2 regions of the Paraburkholderia caribensis genome follow, and region 1 is predicted to be linked to the other one. Evidence: riboswitches for the same ligand, from Rfam matches in the RefSeq annotation. Region 1 holds a riboswitch; the other holds the start of a gene.
The links. A riboswitch is a leader RNA that binds a small molecule or an ion and turns the genes downstream of it on or off. The one in region 1 is predicted to bind glycine.
Positions count from the first base shown of each region.

Region 1 (4,414 bases):
CCGGCTGCGGAGACCGGGCCCAGATAATCGACAACCGAGTCGTACTGGCGGCCGAGGGTCAGCGTGCCGTAATCGGCAGCAGACACGCCGACGAATGCCTGGCGGTTGAACAGGCTGTTATTGGACTGATTGTTATTGGCCAGGCTGCCGTTGTTCACGTTGAAGCCGCTTTCGAGGTTGAAGACGGCCTTCAGCCCGCCGCCCAGGTCTTCCACGCCGCGCATGCCCCAGCGGCTTTGCTGCACGTTGCCGCTCGTCATGCCGACGGTTGCCTTCCCGTCAGTCAGCCCGCCCGGCGTCATGGGCGAATTGCGCGTGGCCTCGTTGCTCACGTAAGTCAGGCCCGCGTCGACGAGGCCATACAGCGTGACGCTGCTCTGCGCGTGCGCCGCACCCGCGAAGGCCGCCGAAGCAGCCGCGAAAATCAATGTGGTTTTTTTCATATTCGTGTTCCGTACTAAGCCTGGCGACTTGAATGAATGTGCTGTGCTCCGTGTTCGAGATAGCCGCGGCAAGTAGCGTTGAAAACTCGCGGCATGCGTCGATCACGCAAAGCGCACTATAGAGTCTGAGTTGATGTTTCGTTATGTTTAATAATTAAAAACTATTTTTTAGGAACTCAAAATAAATCCGATTTTTAATGATAAGAAGATGTTTTTTCTGATGAAAACCATCTCGATATTTAGTTTGAAAATGGCGCGGATTTGATTTTGTGTTGTGGCATTGCTACGTTGCTCGTTTACATGGGTGATAATCGTATTTGCGGTGATTTAGGCTGTATCGCTGAATGGATTTGGTGATTTAATGTTGATATATATGTCTAATCTGTTTTATTTCTGTTGCTCATGCTGAATAAGTTGCAGGCAATACGAATTTTCTTAAGAGTCGCCGAGAACAACTCGTTCAGTCGAGCCGCTTCGAGTCTCAATCTTTCCAATGCGGTCGTGACGCGCTATGTGGCGCTGCTGGAGGCGCATCTCAATGCGCGTCTCGTCAATCGCACGACGCGCAGCGTGTCGTTGACGGAAGCGGGCCGCGCTTATGCGAGAGGGTGCCAGCAACTGCTGGAGTTGCTGGATTCGATGGAGTCGGCCGTGACAGAAGAGGCGGGCGAGCCCACGGGCACGCTCAAGATCGCGGCGGCCGCCTCATTTTCACTGGCGACGCTGGCGCCTTTGCTGCACCGCTACCGGATGCGTCATCCGAAGGTGAAGCTGGACCTCACGCTGCTGCATCATTCCGTCGATCTCGTCGAAGACGGGTTCGACGTCGGCATCGTCGCGTCGTGGCAGGTGAATGGCAGCACCCTGGTGAAGCGTCCGTTGCTGTCGGTGCGGCCCGCCGTCGTCGCGTCCGCCGGCTATATCGACAGGCACGGCGCGCCGGCCTCGCTCGAAGACCTTGCCTCGCACAGCTTCCTCGCGCCTTCGCGAGACATGCACGGAACTGAGTGGTCATTCGCGAGCGCCGACGGTCACGAGCGGACCTTGAATCTCGACTCGGTGTGCAGGGTGAACAGCATGATCATGCTTCGGCAACTGGTGCTCGCCGACATGGGCCTCGCCATCCTGCCCGAAGACTACGTCATCGGCGACATTGCGAACGGCGCGTTGCTGCGCGTGCTCGAACAGTATCGGGTGACCAACGGTCTCAAGGAAATGTCGCTCGTCTATCCCGGCCGCCGGCATGTGTCGGCGAAAGTGCGCACCTTCGTGGACTTCACGATCGAATACTTCCGGAGAGGTTTCGCGCCGGGTGCGCCGCGAGCCGACTTGACATCGAGCTGAGCCGTCCGGCGCAAGGTCGTCCGGAAGAGGGGCTTGCCAGCTTCTTTTGGCTTCGGTAAGGTCGCACTGTTCCACAACGCAGCACGGGAGAGATCGTCCCCAGCGGACGACGCCGACGGAGCAACCGCCCCGGAAACTCTCAGGCAAAAGGACCGTGCAGCTGGAACATCTGGAGAGCGGCGCCGTGCGCGCCCACCGAAGGGGAGCCCCCGCCGTTCGCGGCGCGCGGGCGAAACTCTCAGGTACATGGACAGATGGGGCATCGGCGCCGGCTGCTGCGTGCAGCGGCAAGAAGCGACAGCACGAAGCGCGGCCGGCGATGCTCAACGAACACTGGACCATGTCATGTCACGAATCGCCATCATCGGCGCCGGGATTACCGGCGTCACGACCGCTTACGCCCTTGCGCAACGCGGCTATCGCGTCACTGTCTTCGAGCGTCACCGCTACGCGGCGATGGAAACCTCGTTTGCCAACGGCGGGCAACTGTCGGCAAGCAACGCCGAGGTCTGGAACAGCCGCGCGACCATCATCAAGGGTCTGCGCTGGATGTTCAGGCGCGACGCGCCGCTGCTGATGAATCCGCGTCCCGACTGGCACAAGTACAGCTGGATCGGCGAGTTCATGCGGCAGATTCCGCACTACCGCGCGAACACGATCGAGACCGTGCGCCTCGCGATTGCCGCGCGCGAGCATCTGTTCGGTATTGCAGCGCGGGAAGGCATCGACTTCGATCTCGAACGGCGCGGCATCCTGCACTTCTACGCGACGCGCAAGGAGTACGAGTCCGCGCTGAAGGTCAATGCGCTGCTGCGCGAAGGCGGCCTGGAGCGGCGCGCCGTCACGCCGGAAGAAATCCGTTCAATCGAGCCCGCGCTGCACGGCGAGTTCTACGGCGGTTTTTTCACGCCGTCGGATTCGACGGGCGACATCCACAAGTTCACGCGCGGTCTTGCCGACGCATGTGCGCGGCACGGCGTCGAGTTTCGCTACGACACGGCGGTGCAGTCGATTCACGAGGAAAGCACCGGGCGGCTCGTCGTCGCGAGCCAAACGCAAGGGCAGCGCGATGCGGCGGCGTTCGACAGCCTCGTGATCTGCGCGGGAGTCGGCAGCCGCGCGTTCGCGGCGATGGTCGGCGATCATGTGAACGTGTACCCCGTAAAGGGCTATTCGATCACCGTGTGTCTCGACGATGCGAAGAGCCAGCAGCACGCGCCGTGGGTCAGCCTGCTCGACGACAGCGCGAAGATCGTCACCAGCCGGCTTGGCGCGGACCGCTTTCGCGTCGCGGGCACGGCCGAACTGAACGGCCTGAATCGCGATATCCGTTCGGACCGCATCGAGCCGCTCGTGCGCTGGACGCGTGAGCATTTTCCCGGCGTATCGACAGCGCGTGTCGTGCCGTGGGCGGGGCTGCGTCCGATGTTGCCGGGCATGCTGCCGAAGGTTGGACGCGGCAAGCGCCGTGGCGTGTTCTACAACACGGGTCACGGTCATCTCGGATGGACGCTGTCGGCGGCGACGGCGGAGGGTGTCGCGCAGGCATTGTCGGCGTCGTCGGTATAACCGGCGCGTAGCGGACGATCCGCGCAGGCGGGCGGCCAGGACTTTCGAAGTCGAAACGCGAAGCAACGTGCGTGAGCGTTTGCGAGCATGCGTTGCCGCGAGCGTCTGGCTGCCCGCTTCATCGACGCGAACCGTCACGAATGAATGACGCGTTTTGCGCGACAGTAATCGCGTCACGGCGGCGTAGCCGCTGACGCGTATCGAGCTATCAGCGCGGACCATCAGCGCGGACTATCAGCGTACCGGCAGCAGTGCCAGCGACGCACGCCAGGATTTGTACTCGCTGCAATTTTGCTGCCCGCTCTCTATAAATGAATCAGGACGAACGGGTCAACCGTTCGCGTCCTGGATTGTCCATTGCGGGCAAACATGCAACTGAATCTCAAGTCGATCTCGATCCACCCGGACAGACATCAAGGGTCGATCGCATCCGTCTGCGCTTGCGGGTGGATCGTCATGCGACATGGTTTGCGTCGGCCGGATGGGCTCTGTTTCTTTTCGGACTCTTCGGTGTGCTATGTCACAGTCGCCGGCTGCGACGCACGAAATAATGTCTTCACAGTGCCAGGCATAACGAACGCCACGGAGGTGCGCTGTGTTTCACTCGACTCTATCCCGCACCTGGTTATGCACCGCCGTGACAACGGCCTGCCTCGCCGGATACCCCCACGCCAACGCCGAAGCGATCGCACCGCATGCTGCGGCTGCTTCCGCGCCGTCGCCTGCGTCCGCGCCAGTGAAAGAGAAACGAACGGCGCCCGCGAATGCGAACGCCCCGCTCGACTTCCCGGCGATCGTCGAGCGTTACGGGCCCGCCGTCGTGAACATCCGCGCGATCCTGCCGGAGAAGCCGCTGGCAGCGCCAACGCCGCCAGCGCCGGCCGCGGCGCCTGCGGCCGCTTCGGGCGCGAGCTCCGAAGCGATCGACGGTGACGACCCGCTGTTCGCGTTCTTCCGGCAGGCCATGCCGCAGTTGCAGGACGGGCAGAGTAGTTCTCCGCGTGCGATGTCGGGCGTGGGCTCGGGTTTCATCGTCAGTCCCAACGGACTGATACTGA
Region 1 is NZ_CP026103.1:1,232,917-1,237,330, reverse strand. It holds gene C2L66_RS35100 (porin) at 1-443, opposite strand, end outside; gene C2L66_RS35095 (LysR family transcriptional regulator) at 846-1,787, shown strand; glycine riboswitch at 1,862-1,952, shown strand; gene C2L66_RS35090 (D-amino acid dehydrogenase) at 2,133-3,356, shown strand; gene C2L66_RS35085 (trypsin-like peptidase domain-containing protein) at 3,952-4,414, shown strand, end outside.

Region 2 (4,414 bases), on a different replicon from region 1:
GTTCCACAACCGTCGCTGGGACGGCGACTTCATGACCGTGCGCGAACTGATCGCGAGCGGCGAACTCGGCCGCATCACGCATTTCGAATCGCACTTCGACCGCTTTCGACCGGGCATCCGGCAACGCTGGCGCGAAGAAGCATCGCGTGGCGGCGGCCTGCTGTTCGATCTCGGCCCGCACCTGATCGACCAGGCGTTGACGCTGTTCGGCGCGCCCGAAACGGTCTATGCAACGGTGAAGGCGTATCGCGACAACGCGAGCGCGCCGGACTACGTGCATCTGCTGCTTGGCTACGCGAATCACGAGGTGGTGCTGCACGCTAGCGCGCTGACGGCGATCGTCGCGCCGCGTTATACGATCCACGGCACGCGCGGCAGTTATGTGAAATACGGACTGGACACGCAGGAAGATCAGTTGAAGGCGGGCTTGCGTCCGGGCGACGCCGGTTTCGGCGGCGGCAATGACGCTGGCACGTTGCGCGTGCTCGAAGGCGAACAGGAAGTGCAGCGCGAACTGCCGACTCGCGACGGCGCGTACGTCGAGTTCTACCGCGCGCTGGCGGCGTCGATTCGCGATGGCGCGCCGTTCCCGGTCAGCGCGGCTGACGCGGTGGACGTGATGGCCATCATCGAACTGGCGGATCGCAGTGAGAAGGAAGGGGCGAGGCTGGCGTTCAGGCGCGAGGCGTAGCAGTCGGGGGGCGGCGATTTCGCTGCCACCCGTCACGTCACATGGGCCTTCAGGGCCCTTCCGCATCCATGCGGGATTAAACAGAAAGGAAGGAATATGCAGCATATCGTCCGCGCGCTGGGCTGTTTCGCGTTGGTTTCGTCGCTCGCCGCGTGCGTGGTCTCCCCGTCGCAGCAGCTCGCCGAGCCGTCTCGCGCGCCGAATCCACATGAAATGGCCGTGCATCGCCTCGAACAGGTCGACGGCCGCATCGACAATATGGGCCGCAGCATCGATGCGCGCGTGAATCAGGGTCACTTTCCGCCGCCCGACGGCGCCGCGCTGCACCGCCGGCTCGACACGATCCGCCACGAAGCGCACGACATGGCCGGACAGCACGGTGGCGGCCTCACGGGCGACGAGCAGCGCGTGCTGAATCAGGAACTGGACACGGCGTCGGCGGCCATCAACCGCTGATCGCACTTCGGCGCGAGCGGGATCAGGGCCCCGTTATCGTGGCCACGACGCGCTCGCGCAACTGAGACCACACGGTCATGTACTCGGCGCGTCCGCTTCCGACGGCAGCGCGCTTGAGTGCATCCAGCATCACGAGTTCCTGCGCGACCTTTCCTGAACCCGGATACACCAGCGGCAGTTGTAGGGGATTGAACGATGCCACCTGCCAGTGCTTCTCGGTTGCGAGCAACAACGATACGAGCCGCTCTATCAGGAACGTTTTCACGGGCGTATCGCCCATTGCGTGGCGGCCCGACGCGTTGAGCGCCTTGCCGAGCGGTGTACTGTTCGATTCCGCGATCCCGAACACGATCTCCGCCTGGTCCAGCCAGTGCCGCCAGAAGCGCGGCTTCGCGACGAAGTAGTTGCAATACACGCTGTTCGACGAATCCATGATGAGCGTGCTCAGTTCGATGCCCGGCTTTAACAGCCGCACGATTTCATCGAACGGCCCCCATGCGTTCGGATGTCCCTGCGCGCCCTGTAGAAAGACGTTCGTAAACAATGCACCCGCATCGAAGAAGGGTGAGAACGACACGATATCCGTCGATTCCGGTACCGTGGCAAGAAACGCATGGACGTCGCTTGCTTCGAGATTCGTCTTGACGGCGAACTTGGGCGACAGGAAACCGTAGAATGCCGTGTCGTCCAGCGTCTGCTCGTGCAGAAAGCGGCGGATTGGCCAGTACTCGCGCCAGTCGGGCCGCTGTCCGACGTTGTCAAGCGGAATGAAACCTTCGTCCAGGCCGCTGCGCGTCTGATCCGAATAGTAGATCTGGTAAATGTGCGCCTTGGTCATCGATTGGATGGTAATGGGTGGACACGAGTGGCCGCATGCAGCCGTTTTGCAAGTATCCGGGGCAATCCGGCAAGCCAATTACTCGATCAGCCGGTAGATCCGGCACCAGTTCGGTCGATCGCGCCCCATGTCAGACCGCAACGCGCAGCCCGGGTTTTTTTGACTGTGCGAGGGGTCGCGCCGCCCGCCGAGCCGCCTTCCCAAAAGGTCCCTCGCCCCGATTTGACATCGCTCCGGCCCTCGCGTACATTCGCCGCACGCGTCGGGAGAGCGCGCCGTCCGCTGTCGTTTTCAGAACGCCCAGCAGTCAGCGCCGCCGAAGGGGCACACCCGCAAACTCTCAGGCAAAAGGACCGACCGCGTCGAAAAACCCGCTCGTCATCCGGTCATCGCGACCTCATTCGAATGAGCGCCCGTTTTTCGCACTCTGGAGAGCGGCAGTAGCGCCCGTGCACTAACCCGCACGCGCAGGCTGCCCACCGAAGGGGCGCGCGCCACGCCGGACAGCACTCGCTGACGGCAGCGCAATCTCTCAGGTATCGAGGACAGAGGGGGCATGCAGTTATCGCTCGTTGGCCCGAGATGGGATCAGGCCGCGAGGGGTTTCGCCGCATGGCCTTTCCTGTTTAGCGACGCCCCGAGGCCCCGATGACCGAACTCAAACACACCCCGCTCCACGCCACGCACCGTGCGCTCAATGCCCGCATGGTCGATTTCGGCGGGTGGGACATGCCCGTCAACTACGGCTCGCAGATCGAAGAACATCGCGCCGTGCGCACCGACGCCGGCATGTTCGACGTATCCCACATGTGCGTCGTCGATTTCACGGGCGAGCGTGTGCGCGCGTTCTTCGAGCACGCGCTGGCGAACAACGTCGGCAAGCTGCAAACCCCGGGCAAGGCGCTCTACTCCTGTCTGCTCAACCCCGAAGGCGGCGTGATCGACGATCTGATCGTCTATTACTTCGGCGAAGATCATTTCCGCGTCGTCGTGAATGCCGGTACGGCTGAGAAAGACGTCGCGTGGTTCAACAAGCTCAATGACGAACAAGGCTTCGGCCTGACCATCAAGCCGCGCCGCGACTACGCAATCGTCGCCGTGCAAGGCCCGAATGCGCGCGAAAAAGTCTGGGCGACCGTGCCCCACGCGCGCGCCGCCAGCGAAGCCCTCAAGCCGTTCAATGCCGCGCGCGTCACCGATACGCCGTTTGGCGAACTCACCGTCGCGCGCACCGGCTACACGGGCGAAGACGGTTTCGAAATCATCGTTCCCGCCGATCACGTCGAAGCGCTGTGGAACGCGCTGCAGGCACAGGGCGTGCGCCCGGCCGGTCTCGGCGCGCGCGACACGTTGCGCCTCGAAGCCGGCATGAACCTGTACGGCCAGGACATGGACGACAACGTGTCGCCCCTCGACGCCGGCCTCGCATGGACGGTCGACCTGTCCGCGCCGCGCGATTTCATCGGCCGCGCGAAGCTCGAAGCGGACGGTTCGAAGTCGTCGTTTGTCGGCCTGATCCTGCACAAGGACAACGGCAAGGCAGCGGGCGTGCTGCGCGCGCATCAGAAGGTCGTCACGCCTCAAGGCGACGGCGAAATCACCAGCGGCACGTTCTCGCCGACCATGCAGGAATCGATCGCCTTCGCGCGCGTGCCGAAGGGCGTGCAGCCGGGCGACGTCGTGCACGTTCAGATCCGTGACAAGGCACTTCCCGCCAGCGTGGTTAAACTGCCATTCGTGCGCAACGGCAAAGTGCTCGTCGGCTGATCGGTCACACGATGAGCGTCACGAGACAGACACCGGACAGACACGAAAACGTCGCGTGCGTCCCACCATTTAAATCAACCGAATTACCGCATAGGAGCATCCGATGAGCATCCCGGCCGATCTGAAATATACCGAATCGCACGAATGGGTCCGCACCGAGGCGGACGGCACGCTGACGGTCGGCATCACCGACCACGCGCAGGAAGCACTCGGCGACATCGTCTTCTTCGAAGTGCAGCAGCTGGGCCAGACCGTCTCGGCAGGCGATACCGTCGCCGTCATCGAATCGGTGAAGGCCGCCTCCGATATCTACGCACCGGTTTCGGGCGAGATCATCGAGGCGAACCAGAACGTCGCCGATACGCCCGACGCCGTGAACAGCGCGCCGTACGACAACTGGCTGTTCAAGATCAAGCCGGCGGCGGGCGCGTCGGAAGACCGTCTGATGGACGCCGCCGCGTACGGCAAGTCGATCGGCGAATAAGCCACTTACTCACGACCGGCGCGGCGTTCGCAATGACAGACGCAAGCCGCGCCAGCAGGAACATTCCATGAAGCTCGAACACCCGGATCGTCTGATGAACCGCACTCCTCTCTCGCTCGCCGCGCTCGAAGTGCATGACGCCTTCGCCGAACGGCACATCGGCCCGGACGCGGCCGAT
Region 2 is NZ_CP026101.1:3,578,531-3,582,944, forward strand. It holds gene C2L66_RS15970 (oxidoreductase) at 1-691, shown strand, start outside; gene C2L66_RS15975 (hypothetical protein) at 788-1,147, shown strand; gene C2L66_RS15980 (hypothetical protein) at 1,170-1,985, opposite strand; glycine riboswitch at 2,239-2,351, shown strand; glycine riboswitch at 2,403-2,544, shown strand; gene gcvT (glycine cleavage system aminomethyltransferase GcvT) at 2,634-3,752, shown strand; gene gcvH (glycine cleavage system protein GcvH) at 3,856-4,236, shown strand; gene gcvP (aminomethyl-transferring glycine dehydrogenase) at 4,304-4,414, shown strand, end outside.
Region 2: it holds a riboswitch for glycine, as region 1 does, so the genes downstream of both, gcvT (glycine cleavage system aminomethyltransferase GcvT) here and C2L66_RS35090 (D-amino acid dehydrogenase) in region 1, are expected to answer to the same signal.